One region of the Alkalibacillus silvisoli genome, then DNA from elsewhere that is predicted to be linked to it. Evidence: riboswitches for the same ligand, from Rfam matches in the RefSeq annotation. Region 1 holds a riboswitch; the other holds the start of a gene.
What was found. Region 1 has a riboswitch for lysine ahead of ABDZ63_RS10440 (Na+/H+ antiporter NhaC family protein). Riboswitches for the same ligand answer to the same signal wherever they lie in the genome.
Positions count from the first base shown of each region.

Region 2: another riboswitch for lysine. It lies ahead of dapA (4-hydroxy-tetrahydrodipicolinate synthase); the one in region 1 lies ahead of ABDZ63_RS10440 (Na+/H+ antiporter NhaC family protein).

Region 1 is NZ_BAAACZ010000017.1:25,545-34,618, forward strand. Features, by position in the region: gene ABDZ63_RS10395 (cysteine desulfurase) at 1-34, shown strand, start outside; gene sufU (Fe-S cluster assembly sulfur transfer protein SufU) at 24-473, shown strand; gene sufB (Fe-S cluster assembly protein SufB) at 519-1,916, shown strand; partial or broken gene ABDZ63_RS10410 (DapH/DapD/GlmU-related protein) at 2,152-2,313, shown strand; gene ABDZ63_RS10415 (GRAM domain-containing protein) at 2,478-2,798, shown strand; gene ABDZ63_RS10420 (sulfite exporter TauE/SafE family protein) at 2,973-3,803, shown strand; gene ABDZ63_RS10425 (bifunctional metallophosphatase/5'-nucleotidase) at 3,824-5,197, shown strand; gene ABDZ63_RS10430 (YunC family protein) at 5,260-5,565, shown strand; gene yunB (sporulation protein YunB) at 5,641-6,426, shown strand; lysine riboswitch at 6,486-6,654, shown strand; gene ABDZ63_RS10440 (Na+/H+ antiporter NhaC family protein) at 6,767-8,308, shown strand; gene ABDZ63_RS10445 (sodium-dependent transporter) at 8,789-9,074, shown strand, end outside.
Region 2 is NZ_BAAACZ010000002.1:941-10,014, forward strand. Features, by position in the region: gene ABDZ63_RS00250 (NUDIX hydrolase) at 1-321, shown strand, start outside; gene ABDZ63_RS00255 (hypothetical protein) at 325-450, shown strand; gene ABDZ63_RS00260 (YncE family protein) at 616-1,776, shown strand; gene ABDZ63_RS00265 (SNF2 helicase associated domain-containing protein) at 1,832-5,056, opposite strand; gene dapA (4-hydroxy-tetrahydrodipicolinate synthase) at 5,234-6,124, opposite strand; lysine riboswitch at 6,241-6,420, opposite strand; gene ABDZ63_RS00275 (Cof-type HAD-IIB family hydrolase) at 6,679-7,455, shown strand; gene ABDZ63_RS00280 (S9 family peptidase) at 7,507-9,074, opposite strand, start outside.

The sequences.
Region 1 (9,074 bases):
GAAAGCGAAGGAGTATTTCGGCGATGTCTTTTAATAACCTAGATACACTATACAGACAAGTTATTATGGATCACTATAAAAACCCACGAAAACGTGGCAAGTTAGAAGGTGACCATATTACAGTCGAATTAAATAACCCTACTTGTGGTGACCGTATTGATTTACAGTTGAAAGTAGAAGATGGTGTTGTTAAGGATGCGATGTTTGAAGGGGAAGGCTGCTCTATTAGCATGTCCTCTGCATCCATGATGACACAAGTTGTTATAGATAAACCTGTAAAAGACGCCTTAAAAATTTCTGAAATGTTTTCAGATATGATGCTTGGTAAAGAAATGGAAGGCTATGATTTTGATATCGAAGAACTAGGCGATATTCAAGCATTACAAGGAGTCTCAAAGTTCCCAGCACGTATTAAATGTGCAACGTTAGCTTGGAAAGCAATGGAGCAAGGTGTTGAAAAGGACGAATCGTGAGGTAGTTTATTAACCTCGCATAATCTTTTGAAGGAGGGTGACATTATGGCTAAAAAAGCACCTGAAGTAGGTGATTACAAGTATGGGTTTAATGATCGTGACGTATCGATCTTCCGTACTGAAAGAGGCCTAACAGAAAACGTTGTTCGTGAAATTTCACGACAAAAAGATGAACCTGAGTGGATGTTAGAATTCCGCTTAAAAGCGTTTGAACAATTCCACAGTATGCCTATGCCACAGTGGGGTGGCGACTTAAATGAATTAGATTTTGATGAGATCACTTATTATGTTAAACCTTCTGAACAGACAGAACGCTCTTGGGATGAGGTACCTGATGAGATCAAGCAAACTTTTGACCGTCTAGGTATTCCAGAAGCTGAGCAAAAGTATTTAGCTGGTGTATCAGCTCAGTATGAATCAGAAGTAGTTTATCACAATATGGAGCAAGAACTTGAGGATATGGGTGTTGTATTTAAAGACACGGATACAGCGTTACAAGAAAATGAAGAGCTTTTCCGTGAATATTTCGGTAAAGTCATTCCACCATCTGATAACAAGTTCTCTGCATTAAACTCTGCAGTATGGTCTGGTGGTTCATTCATTTATGTTCCGAAAAATACAAAAGTAGAAACACCTCTACAAGCGTATTTCCGTATTAACTCAGAGAATATGGGTCAGTTTGAACGTACGCTAATTATTGTTGATGAGGGTGCGTCTGTACACTATGTAGAAGGTTGTACAGCACCAGTTTATACAACGAACTCATTACACAGTGCAGTTGTTGAGATCTATGTTCAAAAAGACGCTTATTGCCGTTACACAACAATCCAGAACTGGGCTAACAACGTTTATAACTTAGTTACTAAGCGTGCAACAGCTGGAGAGAATGCGACGATGGAATGGGTTGACGGTAACTTAGGTTCTAAGTTAACTATGAAATATCCAGCTGTCTTACTAAAGGGTGAAGGTGCTCGTGGTATGACACTGTCAATCGCATTAGCTGGTAAAGGGCAGCACCAAGATGCTGGTGCAAAAATGCATCACTTAGCACCGAATACGTCATCAACGATTGTTTCAAAGTCCATCTCAAAACAAGGTGGTAAAGTAACGTATCGTGGTATTGTACACTTCGGTAAGAAAGCAGAAGGTGCTCGTTCAAACATCGAATGTGATACGTTGATCTTAGATAACGAATCAACATCAGATACAATTCCTTACAACGAAGTGCTTAATGAAAACATTTCATTAGAGCACGAGGCGAAGGTATCTAAAGTATCTGAAGAGCAGTTATTCTATCTAATGAGCCGCGGTATTTCAGAGGAAGAAGCAACAGAAATGATCGTAATGGGCTTTATTGAGCCATTCACGAAAGAACTACCAATGGAATACGCAGTTGAAATGAACCGTCTTATCAAGTTTGAGATGGAAGGTAGTATTGGTTAATATTAATATAACTCTCCTCACGACAATTGTGATGGGTTATATAAGGCATGAGTTCTTAATGTGTGCCAATTTAATTTGACTTCTTTTATATAAGAGGCGAACTTTAAAGTTTGCCTCTTTCTTTTTAATGTTCAAGTTATCAATGAAGTGAAGTTGTATTTATCCTATAATTATTTTTAAGTTGAAATTTTAAGGGAAGATGCATGGTGAAAACTGAAAAAATAAGATGCTGGATGGATATAATATATGGATTGGTGGTGGTGCAATAGTAAACCCAGGTGTTCATGTAGGAAATAATGTGGTAATCGCATCCGGTGCAGTCATTACAAAGGATATAGAAGATAATGTATTTGTTGGTGGTAATCCTGCGAAAATAATTAAACAGATTGAAACATAATTTAGCGGCCTATAACGATGATGTGCCTAAATCCCCTTGTTGTATTTATTTGCTGTAAGATCTTTATTCAATTAGTATATTTAGCATATTGAACATCCTCTTTATAAAGGTATAATAGCAATTAAGAAGAAAATACTGGAACTATTATGAGAGGAGAATTCAAAATGGATGAAACTATTAAGCAAGGGCTTTCAAACTTATGGAAAGGTAAAGAAGCTGTTGGCGGAAAACTATTTTTAACTAAACAACATTTGACGCATCAACCACACAAGGCGAATATTAAAAAAGAAAAAGTAGTTATAAAATTAAGTCACATTAAAAATATTGAGTTTTATACAAATAAGGTTTTTGGGGTTCCTTTGATGAAAAACGGGTTAAAAGTTATTTTAAACTCAAATGAAATATACTTCTTTGTTGTAAATAAAAGAGAAGAATGGAAAGAAGCAATAGACCATTTGTTAAGTGAACAAGTTGAAATGATGTGAAGAACTGTATGTGAATATGTATAAATATTTTAATTGGTTGATCATCTTAATAGTATGGTATGATAGTAGGCGTGAGGTTAACCTTACGCATTTTTTAGTTCTCCGAGATTGTCGAGAGATTGGGCTACATAAATATCAACAATGTAAATCTTCTAAGAATGAAGGGATATCGTAATGGTTTTTATTATAATGTTTATTATCGGTTTATTGAGCTCCTTTGTTGGCAGTATTGCTGGATTAGGTGGGGGAGTTATTTTTGTTCCGGTGTTACTATTTTTTGCTGAGTTCAGTGATAGCTTCTCGTGGGTAACACCTCAAAATGTTGTCGCGATGTCATTAATAGTGATGATCTTCACAGGTCTATCATCCACATTAACTTACTTAAAGCGTAAACGAGTTGACGTATTTAGTGGTTCATTATTTTTAATAGGAAGCATTCCAGGAGCTTTAACAGGCGTATATATTAATCAATTTGTTCATCTTGATACATTCCAGTTATACTTCGGTTTACTCATGTTATTCGTTGTCAGTATGTTTTTTGTTAAAAAGAAAGCAGTTAATGAACCGACAATCCCTAATATGAAAACAGGGCGATTTCAGATTACAAGAACATTTGATTTATATGGGAAAAATACAACCTATTCGTATTCAGCTATTTTAGGTATATTCATTGCCTATTTTGTTGGTATGATGTCTGGATTATTTGGCGTTGGTGGAGGCTCATTAATGGTTCCAGCTATGATTTTATTATTTGGTTTTCCAGCCCATATTGCCGTACCAACTTCTATGTTTATGATTTTCTTCTCTAGTGTCGTATCATCTAGTGCACATATTGCAGCAGGTCATGTGTTGTGGGCATTTACCTTAGCTAGTATTCCAGGTGCTTGGCTAGGTGGTTATTTAGGAGCTGTTGTGAATCAACGTTTAAATAGTCAGGTCATTGAGTGGATTTTAAGAATTGTTATGATTATAATCGGCATAAGATTAATAATACAGTCTTTCTAGAATGAAGGGGATTAATCTGTATGAATGAAGAGATCCATTTATATTTCACAAGTGACTTACATAGCCATTTTCAATACTGGCCACATATTATGGCTTCTATTAATGAAAAAATAGAAAACCATGAACAGAACGATGAATTTTACTTAATATTAGATAATGGGGATCATATAGACCGTGTTAACCCAATTACTGAGGCAACGTTAGGTGAAGCCAATGTTAAGTTATTAAACTTAGCTAATTATGATGTCGTCACTCTTGGGAATAATGAAGGCATTACTTTACCTAAAAGCGGCCTTTATCATTTATATGATGAGGCAGAGTTTGAGGTTGTTTGTGCTAATTTAAAGCCGCAGTATGAACATAAGCCGAACTGGTTAAAGGCTTATAAAGTCCTTACGACAAATAATAACACGAGAATCGGGGTAGTCGGATTAACTGCACCATTTAAAACGTTTTATGAGCAATTAGATTGGCATGTTGAAAAACCCTTTACCGTTTTAGATGAAGTGATTCCTCAACTTAAAGCGGAGTGTGACATCATTGTTTTGTTATCACACTTAGGGATTTACGATGATGAAGCTATTTCAGAAAAATATCCGATAGATGTGATCTTAGGTGGGCATACACATCATCTTCTTGAAGAAGGAAAGGTGACAAATGGTACAATCATCAATGCTGTAGGTAAACAAGGTAGGCATTATGGTTATATTAATGTTTCATACAATAAAGCTAAAAGACATGTCGAGTCATTAGTTGGAGAGGCTATTCCAATCTCACCTCAAATTGATGAAGCTACACTAGAATACTTAAATGAGTTAGAAATACAAGCAAATCAACAGTTAAATCAAGTTATAGTAAACTTAAGTCAGCCGTATGAAATCAGTTGGTTTGAAGAGACGCTTATCATGAAGTCTTTTGTTAATACTTTAAAGGAGTGGACAAAGGCTGATGCAGCTGTCTTAAACTCAGGGGTATTATTAAAAGGGTTTAATACAGGTTCAGTTACTAAGAAAGACATTCATGAAAGCTGCCCACACCCGATGAATCCTTGTACAATGGTTTTAACGGGGGATGAATTAATCGAAACGGTGAAATTATTTGAAACAGAACGATTTACTAATTTTAAGCTAAAAGGCTTAGGTTTTAGAGGTCAAGTTATTGGGAAGATGATATATTCAAATATTGATTTTGAGTATAATCATTATTCTAATCAAATACAAAAGGTCTATTTAAACGGAGAAATCGTTGACCCAGCTAAAAAATACACGATTGCAACAGCAGATACATTTTCATTCCCATGGCTGATTCCACCGATCTCCCATGTAGATGAGAAAAAGTATTTTATGCCAGAATTTTTAAGAGATGTATTAGAGAAGTGTTTGTCTGAAAGGTAAAATTATGACAGGCACTTCTTTTTTATAAGTTCATAACTTATAAAAGAAGGAGGTTGGTGTCATTGATTCACGTAGAGCCTATCTGGATTGAAGATGGCGCATTTACCTTTACTCATGTTGAATTACCAAAGACAGATTTACTAGTTATTTCTAATGACATCGGGTATATTATGTGTGGCGCTTTAGACGTTGACTTGCTGAACAACAAATTACATGACCGCCAAATTGTTGCAGCGCGTGCGGTAGGCGTTCGTAACCGAGATGAGTTGTTATATGCCCCTTTACAAAAAGTAACGAAGTACGCTGAAGAGAAGTACGGATGGTATGAAGGCATGATTGGTAAGCAAGCATTAATGAATTTAAATTAAATTTTTGGACCCTCCAACATTTAATACATGCCCCCCTAAACCTAAGCATACAGTTTAGGTAGAGGGGGTTTTTACGTGCGTCGATTCAAACCAAGAACATTTAACAAAAGAAAACCCAAGACGTTAAGTCAAATCCTCATGCTCACATTTGTTTCTTTCATTGTTGCCATTATATTATCAGTCTGGATTATTAACAGAGGAATTGAGCCGACTTTAATTGAAATCGCTGAAACAAAAACCAATCAATTTGCAAGAGAAGCTATTAATGAAGCGGTTAGTAAGAGAATAGCAGATGATTTAGAAGCTGATGAATTAATTGACATTGAAACAGATGGTGATGGAAATATTGTATCTTTAAATTGGAATAGTGTCGTAATTAATCGTGTGTTACGTAATACGACGTTTCGTGTTCAAAACTTCTTAAAAAGAATTGAACGAGGTGAAATAACGCCAGAAGAGACGTTGAACTTTGATTTAGATGATGACATTATTATTCAAGAGGATACTGTAGAAGAACATAGAGCGATTGTGAGGATCCCGATCGGTCAAGCAACCCAAAATGCTTTATTAGCAAACTTAGGGCCTCAAGTACCCGTTCATTTCAGAGTGATCGGTGATGTGCAATCAGATGTAGAGAGAAGAGTTACGGAATACGGAATCAATAATGCGATGATTGAGTTAGATATCCATATTCAAGCTAATGTGCAAATCGTTATACCGTTTGCGACGAAAACAACGCAAGTAGAAACAAATGTGCCAGTCTATGTTGGCGTTGTGCAAGGGCAAGTGCCTGATTTTTATAACCAAGGAGCTTCTGATTCTCCAAATGTTTCTATACCATTTAGGGATTTACAAGATTAACTTGACATGGTATATTAACTTTTGTGTTAAAAATTAAATATAAGCAAGACCTTATCTATCGATGAGGTAGAGGTGCGCTTAGTATCAGTAACATATGTGAGGATGACAACAAGGATCATATGTGAAAGGGTTAAGTGCCGAAATGCTCATTTAGTCGTTATTTGAGCATTGGTGTATTTCTGAATAAGGGGTACACTCTCGCGTGAGAAGCGGGGAGCTACTGATCGAGAAATAACCGACTTTCAAAAGTAATGGTAGATTTCTCTATCATTACTTTTTTTTGGCTTCACGCCGAATTGATAAAAGCGGAGTTCTCGAATAATAACAAGGAGGGGAAATAATGGAAGCAACAGTTTGGTCATTACTTCCACCACTTGTGATGATCGTACTTGTATTATTAACACGCAAAGTACTATTATCACTAGGTGCTGGAATCATTGTTGGGGCTTTAATGGTAGAAAGCTTTAACATTATTGGGACTGCTGAACGCATTTGGAACACCTTTCAGCATTTATTTTACATGGAAGGCGATTGGGATATTTGGAGCCTGCAATTAGTCGCTTTCTTACTATTACTAGGTATTTTAATTGCGTTTCTAACAGCAACTGGAGGAGCAGGGGCCTTTGGTAATTGGGCTGTTGGACGGATTAAAACAAGGAAAGGTTCACAATATACAACAGGATTATTAGGTTTAGGTATTTTTATTGATGATTACTTTAACAGTTTAACCATTGGGCAGGTATCTAGACCAGTTACTGACCGTCAAAATGTCTCAAGAGCAAAATTAGCTTATTTGATTGACTCCACATCAGCTCCAGTTACGGTATTAACACCAATATCAAGTTGGGGTGCCTATATTATTGGAATCATTGCTTCAATCATAGCAACTCATGAATTAGCTAATATGGGAGCATTAGAGGCGTTCATTCAAATGATTCCGTATAACTTTTATGCTATTGCTGCTATTTTGCTTGTATTTTTAGTCATTTACTTTAAATTAGATTTTGGACCAATGAAAAAGCATGAAAAGCGGGCTCAAGAAACAGGTGAGTTAATTGACCCGAACAACACAGATGTACCAGGTGACTTAAAAGGTGGCGTCATCGAAAATACAGGGGGTAAAGTCTATCATTTACTGATCCCAATTCTAGTATTACTAATTACAACAGTGACATCCATGATTGTAACAGGTGTTCAAGCAAGTGAGGGTGAAGCGACATTAGTATCGATCTTCGCAAATACAGATGTTAATTTATCACTTGTTCTTGGTGGTACTATCTCAGTTGTCGTTGCTATGTTGTTCTATAGTGTACAGCAAGGTGAGAAAACGAACTTCTTCTTAGTGACATGGGAAGGCATTAAAGCAATGCTTCCGGCTGTATATATATTAGTATTAGCTTGGATGATTGTATCGATTATTGAAGCCATTGGTACAGATCAATATCTAGTTGGTCTAGTAGAAGGTGCGGATTTAAATGCAGCGTATCTACCGTTAATTATTTTCTTAGTTGCTGGTATTATGGCGTTTGCAACAGGTACGTCTTGGGGCACATTTGGGTTAATGTTACCTATTGCTGGTTCAATGGCTGTAGCATTAGACCCAGGCTTATTAATTCCAGCATTGGCAGCTGTACTAGCTGGTTCTGTATTTGGAGATCATTGCTCACCAATTTCAGATACATCTGTCTTATCATCAACAGGTGCTGGGTCAAATCACTTAGACCACGTCATTACGCAGATCCCATATGCAGTTATGGCAGCATTATCAGCAACTTTAGGCTATCTAGCTTTAGCTTTAACAAGTTCTGTTTTTGTTGGTTTAATCCTAACCATAATTGTACTAGTAGGTTTAGTCTTATTATTAAAACAAATATTGAAATAGTTTCAATTAAAGATAGAGGACAACAATATTAGTTGTCATAATAGAAAATCCGAACGATTCATCATTTATGAACGCGTTCGGATTTTTTTCGTTTCGATTACGCGAAATTAAAGAAGCTTGAATGCTGAAAAAACTACCCAATCGAAACGTAAGATCTTTATAATAGTGTGAAATAATCATCCGTTGCTGCATATCCCTAAAAGGTAGAACGATTATTTTAAATATTTTAAACAACTATTGTCAGTTGGTGTCGATCTTTGTTAATATAAATATCGTTGCTCTCTTTAAAATATTGAATAATTCAAACTTTTTGACTAAGACTTTATAAAGTTTTTCAATTTTACTTGCAAAAAAATTGTCAAAAAATTATAATAAAACAAAATAGTCAATATATTTAAGGTGAGAGGGTTAGTACACTTTTAAATTTAAACAAGCAAAAGATGTACTAATTAAAAAAGTAATTGAAAGGGGAATATGATTATGCAGGGACGTGAACAGTGGGCTACAAGGCTCGGGTTTATTCTTGCGGCTGTTGGTTCAGCTGTAGGTCTAGGTAACATATGGCGTTTCTCTTATGTACTAGGAGAAGGTGGAGGATTTGCATTTTTACTAGCTTATATTATTTGTATCTTCTTAATTGGTTTACCGGTGTTACTAGCTGAGATTACAGTTGGTCGTAAAGGTCAATCAGATGCAGTTGGCTCATTTAATAAGCTAGCACCAGGAAAGTGGTGGAAACTCGGTGGTATTTTAGGTGTTTTATCTG
Region 2 (9,074 bases), on a different contig from region 1:
CAAACCCATGGTGTCGAGTTTGTGAGTTTTGTTGAAGTTGCTGAAGCTCAAATAGACCAATACGAACCGGTTAGAGGCTCATATGCTATCATCAACTGCCAAAGTAAACTTTTAATCTGTTATAACATTTGGCGTAAGCAATGGGAGTTCCCAGCTGGTGGTCGAGAAGGTGAGGAAACTCCAAAGGATTGTGCAAAACGAGAACTTTATGAAGAAACGGGTCAAGAGGTTAAGGACCTCACGTTTAAAGGACTTTTGAAATCAAAAGTTATAAAGAGTGGAGCCGTTAAGTACAACCCGGTATATTATGGTGAAATATAAGAATTGCAGCCATTTAAACAAAATGAAGAAACATCTGACATAATGCTATGGGATGGTGAAGGAAAAATAGAGTGTTTTGATGCGGTTTATTTTAATTTATTAGATTATATCATCGTAGGTGCTGATTAAGTGAATGTAAAATATGCATGCTGCGACAAGGCTTAACGTGTGTATTCTCACACGTTTTTTTTATTTTCTAGGAAACTTATTGAGCTTCTGTCATACAATGGTTAGTAGAAAATTAAAGCCGAGTATACAGGTATGTTATGAAAGGTTTGTGGAAGGAGATCGAAGTTGAAGGTTTATAAATGGTGGATCAGTTTATGTTTGATGATGTTCATGGTTTTAGCAGCATGCCAAGGTGAAGAGCCAGAGGTAGAAGAACAAGGAGAAAGTGTAGAAGAAGATGCAGAAGAGGAAGAGGTCACTGCTCAAAAGGATGAGCGGCCACAGTATGAAGTATGGATAGCAGATCAAGGAGCAAATGAAATCCATATTATTGACGGTGCTACACACGAGATTGTCGATATGATTGATTTTGGAGATGTTGGAGATAAACCACATATGCTTGTCTTTGATGAAGCCGGTGAATATGGGTATTCAGCTAATATGGGATCAGGTACAGTTTCTGTGATTAGTGCGGAAGATCGTGAAGTCTTAACTACGCTTGAAACTGATGAAGGTGCTCACGCAGCTGTACCAAGTCCTGATGGGGAACGTGTTTTTGTAGCGAATACACCAGGTGAATCAATGACGGAAATTTTAATTGATCATGAGAATGAGAAGTATGTCGTTGATCGTCACTTAGACTTAACTGAAGTTGAAATGTTACAGGATGAAGAGGAGTTTCCTAATCAAAGTCCAATTTGTTTAGAATACACAGAGGATAGTAGTAAAGCTTATGTGACGCTAGGTGGCGGTGGATTGTTTATCATGGACGTTGAAGAGTTCGAAGTCATTAAGGCGTTCGGAAAATCAGAAGTTGGACCACATGGTTGTGGAACAATCTTGTCACCAGATGGACAGCAAATGTTCGTAAATTCTGGTTCTACTGAGCTCGCTGAATATTATGTGTTCGACATTGAAACAGATGAGTTAATCTATACAGGTGAAACGGGTGGCATTGATGCACATGGTGTTCAGTTTACGCCTGATGATGAATATTTATGGATGGTAAATCGCGTGACGGATGATGCTGCAATCATTGATCCTGAAAGTTTTGAAGTGGTTGAACAAGTTGAATTTGTAGGCGAGGCACCTGACTTGCTTGTGTTCAGCCCTGATGGTAAGTATGCTTATATTTCATTACGTGGTCCTGAACCAGCAACAGGCACGCATGATATGGCTGGAGATACGCCAGGTGTTGCCATTATTGATGTTGAAACGAAAGAAAAGATTGACTTGATTGAACTAGAAGGCGACCCACATGGAATTGATTTAAGAGTATTAGATTGAACAATATATTTTCTTATTATGTAAAACACCCCAGCGTTTAAGCTGAGGTGTTTTATTATACGTTTAATAATTCACGAATATCTTGTTCACTAAGGCTTTGGAATGTCGTTTCACCTGGTTGTATGATGTTTTCGATTAATTCACGTTTCCTTTGTTGTAAGGAGTGTATTTTCTCTTCAATTGTCCCTTTCGTAATCAGACGAAAGACTTGGACGACGTTTTGTTGACCCATTCGATGGGCACGTCCTGCAGCCTGTTCCTCAACTGCTGGGTTCCACCAAAGGTCATATAAAATGACAGTATCGGCACCAGTTAAGTTTAAGCCTGTGCCACCAGCTTTTAATGAAATTAAGAAAATATCTTTTTCACCTTCATTAAAGCGATTAACCATTTCGACCCGTTCTTTTGATGGTGTTTGTCCATCAAGATAAAAAACATCTTTTCCTGTTTCACTTAACTTATCATGAATGATCTGAAGCATGCTTGAGAATTGTGAAAAGATTAACATGCGTTGTCCGTTTTCCCGAGATGTTTCAACCATTTCAAGAAGTTGGTTAAGTTTGCCAGATTCCCCGTCATAGTCTTCGATGAACAAAGAAGGGTGACAACAGAGCTGACGTAAACGAGTCAAGCCAGCTAATATTTTCATTCGATTTTTCTGGAAACCTTCAGTTGATAACGCGTTAACAGCTTCTCCTTGTATTTTCTCAAGGTAACCTAGGTAGAGTTGCTTTTGATTAGTAGTTAATTCAGAATGTTGTACAGTCTCAATTTTATCAGGTAATTCTGTTAGTACATCTTGCTTAATCCGCCTTAATATAAATGGACGGCTCATCCTCGATATTTGATCTTCTGGTAAGTTGCGAAATTCCTTTTTAACTGGAAAGAAACCAGGTAAAATAACATCAAAAATCGACCATAATTCGTCTAATGAGTTTTCGATTGGTGTACCACTTAATGCAAAGCGTTTACTAGCTCGAATAGCTCTAACGGCTTTTGATTGTTTCGTTAAATTATTTTTAATCGCTTGGGCTTCATCTAATATTAACGTTGAAAATTGTAAGAAACCGTATTGTTCAACATCTTGCCTTACTAATGGATAAGATGTAATGATAACATCAAATTCGTCCACTTCTTTTAACAACATTTCTCGTTCATAAACACTTCCGTGAATGACTTTAACCATCATAGTCGGGGCAAATTTCTCAAATTCAGCCTGCCAATTATAAACTAAGGAGGCAGGAGCTACGATGATCGCTGGTTTGTCTAAGTCCGGATTATTTTCTTTTTCAGATAATAGAAAAGCAATACTTTGTAATGTTTTACCTAACCCCATGTCATCTGCCAATATGCCTCCAAAGTGATAACGACTAAGTGACTTCATCCATTGAAAACCGACTTTTTGATACTCACGTAAGTCTGCTTTAAGTGATTTAGGAATTGGCGCTTCAAAAGTCTCTGGGTTTTTAATGTCTTTAATGAGTTGTTCGAATGCATGATTATATTTAGTTTTTAACCCTTGAGAAATCTCATCGATTTGTAGTCCTCGATAAGCAGGTAATTGAAGCGATCCTTCATTTAAATCACTTGAGTTTAAGCGTAATTCATTAAATAGATGAGACATTTGTGTAAACGATTCGTCCTCAAGTGGGACAAATGCCCCATTAGGTAAGCGGTAATATCGTTTCTTTTCAATTACAGACTGGATGATCTGGCTAATCTCACTTTGATCAATATCACCTAAGTCAAAATCGATTTCTAAAAAGTTCTCACCTGAATCAAGTTCCACATTCACAGATGGGTAATCTAAGTTATCAAGTAACATACTTTTAACTGATTGCGTTAAATATATATCCATTTGCTCTTCTAATTGAGGCAATACCTCATATAAAAAGGTAAAAATATTCTCTTCATCATCTAAGTATAGCTCTTGGCCATTGAATTTAAATGAAGCGTGTTCAATTACGTTCATAACTTGGCTTTCTTTAGAAACGTCTCGAATTAATATTTTCTCAGAGTCTTGTGTTTGATTAGAATCAGACTGCATCGGGTCAATGATGATGTCGTCATATTTATAATGGACAGTTGCTGTTAAACGTTCATCTTCTCGGTCAAGGTGCATTTTAGCTTGAAGCGGCGGATTGATAATAGATTCCGTCACTTGACTAGACATATTAACATCGCCAATTTCCTCTAAGCTAGGGACAACATGGGATAAGAACGAATCGACTTGCTGTTGATTGATTGGAATGGAATGTTGGCGCGTTCTGTATAGTAATTTAAATAGGTCGTCCATAATATTTTTCTGTTTTTCATTAAGTTTGTAAAAGTTTTGGTCTTCTTTAATAATGCCGTAAGCTTTAAAATATTGAATGTCATAAAAATCTTCTAAAGCTAGTTCATACCCTTCTTCGCCTCTATCTAATGAAAAGTGAAGGGGTGAGTCTTCTTCAATCCAATTGATTTCGTTAAAAGATTCAAAACCATCTTCAAATTTGCAATTACGCTTAGCTAGTGCAGGCATTATTTGTCCAGCAACTAAAGGTGGAATCGTCATCCCTTTTTGACTAGGTGGTGATTGAAAGCTACTTTCATGAAATACGTCATTTCGGTACATATCTAGTAAAAGGTTTACGACTTCCTGGTCTTCTTCTGAAAATTGATGTACTTCAGGGTCATAGCTAAATTTAGGTGTGAAGAAATGTTCTTTGCTTGCATTAACACTTTCTAAAAATCTCTTTAAGTTCTTGACAACATAAGTACGTTCAACACCCACTTTCATCTCGATTGAAAGGGTATCTCCTTGAAACCACTGGATGTGTGGTTTAAGAGTGAACTCAGCTTTTAGGACTTCTTTATAATTGATCTTCTCATTGTTTGAATGAAGCTGATTGGATAATAGATTAATCATTTCTTCGGAATAGTCTCTATAATTCGGACGTTTAGTATTACGAAAATTATCCAGTGTATCATTAAAGCTTTTAGGATGCTGTTGATCGGGTTCTTCTTCAGTTTCATTAGCAATTCTAATTAAAACGGCGACAGTATGTTTGCACCTTTCATATTGTTTATGGGCAGGGCAGCTACAAGAATAGGATAATGAACTCCCCTCTATCCTTACGCTAAGATTGTAAAGTTCACTTCCCTCTACGAAAGCGTGCCAAACGCCGCTCAATTTGTTGTAATCTAGGCTACTTATTTTTCCGCGATTATAGTAGTTTAACCCTCTTTGGTAGACTGCACTGGGAAATAAATCTTTAATGGATTGTCTAGTTAACATAACCGATCATTCCTCTATTCTATTTAACTCGTAAGCTTAAAAAATATTTTACATTATCATATCATTAATAGTCTTGCCTTAATATCTATTTATCATAACAATCCATACAAACAATTTGAATAGAATTTAGAAAAGAAGGCACAAAAAAGAACAAGCGTTTTTCGCTTGTTCTTTTAATTACCCTACATCTTGTTGTGTTTTGTATTCGTCAATTAACAGAGTTAGTGACGCGCGCTCTGTATCGTTTAATGGGATGAGTGGTAAGCGAACACTTCCAACTGGTATACCAAGCTGGTTAAGGGCTTCTTTTACTGGTGTTGGACTTGGTGCTTGGAACATCGCGTTCATAAACGGTACGATATAACCATGCATTCTTGAAGCGTGAGCCACATCGCCATTACGTAAAGCGTTCAGCATTTGTTGCATTTCTTTACCAATGATGTGAGCTGAAACAGACACAACACCTACACCGCCCACTGCAACTGTTGGTAATGTTTGATTATCTTCACCTGTATATAGAGTGAAGTCTTCACTGGTGTTGTTAACAATTGCTGTTACTTGCCCTAAGTCGCCACTTGCTTCTTTAACAGACACAATGTTATCAATCTGAGATAGGCGAATAATCGTATCAGAAGTCATGCCAACTGCACTGCGTCCTGGTATGTTATATAACATAACTGGAAGATTAATGTTATTTGCAATCGTACTGAAATGTTGATACATGCCCTCTTGAGAAGGCTTGTTATAGTATGGTGTAACAAGCATAACTGCATCTACACCAATTGTTTCTGCTTCTTGTGATAGTTCAACAGAAGCTTTTGTGTTGTTTGAACCTGTACCTGCAATGACAGGAACGCGTCCATTAACTTCTTCTACAGCTAGGCGGAATAACTGTAATTTCTCCTCATGTGTTAATGTCGGAGATTCACCAGTCGTCCCTGCAATCACTAAACCATCTGATCCATTTGCAATTAAATGGTTGATTAGATTTCTCGTTGCATCGAAATCAATTTCACCGTTTTGTGCGAATGGGGTTACCATCGCTGTAATGACTTGACCAAAATTCATTATACACACACACCCTTTTCTATAAAAAATTAAGCTTAGTTCACCTCTAGGTGTGGAGGACCAAAAAAGCAACAACGAGAGGGCTCGCTGTTGCTTAAGAACGTCTGACAGTCCTAAGTCTAGATAGCCCTCCATATAGTCTCCTATATGACAGCCCCGCATTTATTAAATAACAGAACCAGCCTCAAGAATGTGAGAGTTATTGAAGCTTCGGCAAATCCCCCTTTCCTTATGAATCAAAAGAGCTCACTCTCTTCAACAAAAGTACTAATGGTCTTTGCACCTCTATCCTTACTTTAAAAAATTTAAAATAAGAAAGATTATTTAATTACCTACAATGTACCAAAGTAAATTAGAAAAAACAACCTAAAAAGCTTTAAATTTTAAATAAATATAAAGCTTCTTAGTTAACAATTAAGATGACATGTTGATAGGGGTCGTGATAATTGAGCGAACTTCATAGAAAGGTGCTCAGTTAGGGATATAGTTTGGCATATGTTTAAGGCTACTATATAATGATGATGGATTTCATTTTAGTTATTGGAGGCATAAATATGACAAATCGACATATCGTTTTCTTTGATATAGACGGTACTTTATTAGATGAAGCTAAAAATTTACCAGATTCAGCTAAGCAGGCTGTACAACAATTGAAAGCAAATGGACATGAGGTTGCGATCGCAACAGGTCGTGCACCATTTATGTATGAAGGTTTAAGAGACGAGTTAGGTATAGATACATATATAAGCTTTAATGGGCAATATGTCGTTGTAGAAGGAGAGGTCATTTATAAAAATCCACTTGATGAATCTGCTCTTAATAAAATGGTAGAAGATGCAAATGCCAATCATCATCCGGTTGTTTATATGGATCATTTAGATATGAAAGCAAATGTGGTTGAACATGATTATATTACAGAAAGCATTTCCTCACTTAAAATTGAACAACTCCCTACATTTGACCCAGAGTATAAAAATAGAGAGCTTTATCAAACTTTAATCTTTTGTAAAGAAGGGGAAGAAGAAGTTTATGAGCAGAAGTATCATAACTTTGATTTTATTCGTTGGCATGAGCTATCAACGGATGTAATCCCTGCTGGCGGGTCGAAAGCAGAAGGAATAGAGAAAGTCATTGAGAAATTAGGTATTCCTAAAGACAATGTTGCAACGTTTGGAGATTCCCTAAATGATCTTGAGATGTTGTCTCAATTTCCTTATGGTGTTGCAATGGGTAATGGACATGATTTGGCAAAAGAAAAAGCGAGCTATGAAACAAAGCCAGTTGATGATGATGGTGTCATGCATGGGTTGAAATCACTGAAGTTGATATAAGAAAGGAGTAGGAAATGTTTCCCGCTCCTTTTAAAGTTGATGAATTGAGGTCTAACGATCCTTTAAGTGTTGATCTAAGAAATCTTTAATCGCTTGATAACCCTTAATTCGATTTTGACGCTTAGTAAATCCATGTCCTTCATCATCAAAGACGATATATTCAACTGGAACATTATTCTTCTTTACTGATTCTACAATTTCATCTGATTCTTCTTTAAGAACACGAGGATCATTAGCCCCTTGTAAAACGATCAGTGGTTTATTAATATTCTCAGCATAAAACAGTGGAGAAATGCTTCTTATATAATCGTTTTCTTCGTACGGGTCACCGATTTTTTTGTATAAAACATCGCGCATGGCTTCCCACCATGATGGGATACTTTTCAACGTGCGCTCCCAATTGGAAACGCCGAAAATATCAACACCTACTTCAAATTCATTCGGTTTAAATGCCATAGCTGCCAGCACCATAAACCCACCATAACTCCCACCGATTATACCAATACGATCTTCATCGATATAATCTAAAGACGCTAAATAATTTTTGCCTTCGATACAATCTTCAAGGTCGACCTCACCATGCTTCTTATCTGCCGCTTTAAAGAACGTTTTGCCATATCCTGTACTGCCGCGATTATTAACAGCTAAAATGGCATAACCATGGTTGGCTAGGTATTGGAAGAGCGGGTTATAATTAACCATTGATTGTCCACCTGGCCCACCATGTACCCACACTAAAGCAGGTGCTTTTTCACCTTCATTTAGATGTGGTTTGTAGTAAATAGCTGGAATTGTAAGATCATCAAATGATGAGAAATGTACAATGTCAGCTTTTACGAGATCATCACGGTTGATTTCAGGGTTTAGTGTATCAGTTAAACAAGTTAACTTCTTTTGGTTTAAGTCATAAACGTAAAGGTTATCAGGTGCATTAGAACTGTTTAATAGAAATGCGATTTTTTCTTCGTTATGTGAAATGGTCACATCACTAATTTGTCCTTCTTTAAGGTTGTCGATCTCAACGAAATGACCTGTTTTTGTATTCATAATTTTAATCTCGACTTTACCATTGTTGTTAATGGCATAGATCAGGTATTGGTAGTTCTTTGAGAATTGGGCCATGATGATACTCCAATCCTCTATTGCGACTGTTTCGATGGATTTAGTCATTAAGTTCATACGTTTTAAGTATAGAAACTCATTCTCTTCATCTGTCAGGTAGTAGAGGTAATTAGATGTTTGATCAAAAGCTACTGGTATATACTGAACATCACCTTCGTGTGGGGATAAGTGCTCAAGCCCACCATCATTAGAGTAAATGTACATATCTGAGTTGTTAGCAGTAAAAGATTTGTGAAGGGCGACGTATTGTTTATTAGGTGAGACTTCTGAGATCTGAAAGCCATCTTGATTTTTGAAGACGATCTGTGGTGTGAATGTTTCAATGTCCATTTCATAGAGGTCCATAAATCGTTCGTCACGTTTATTCGATTCATAAAAGAAGCTGTTATCATTTTTGGACCAACCTAAAAATCCAGCCTTTTCCTTGACTCCAGGTGTTAGGTCTTTCACTTGACCAGTTTCATCTTGTAAATATATGTGCGTTAACTCATTGCCAC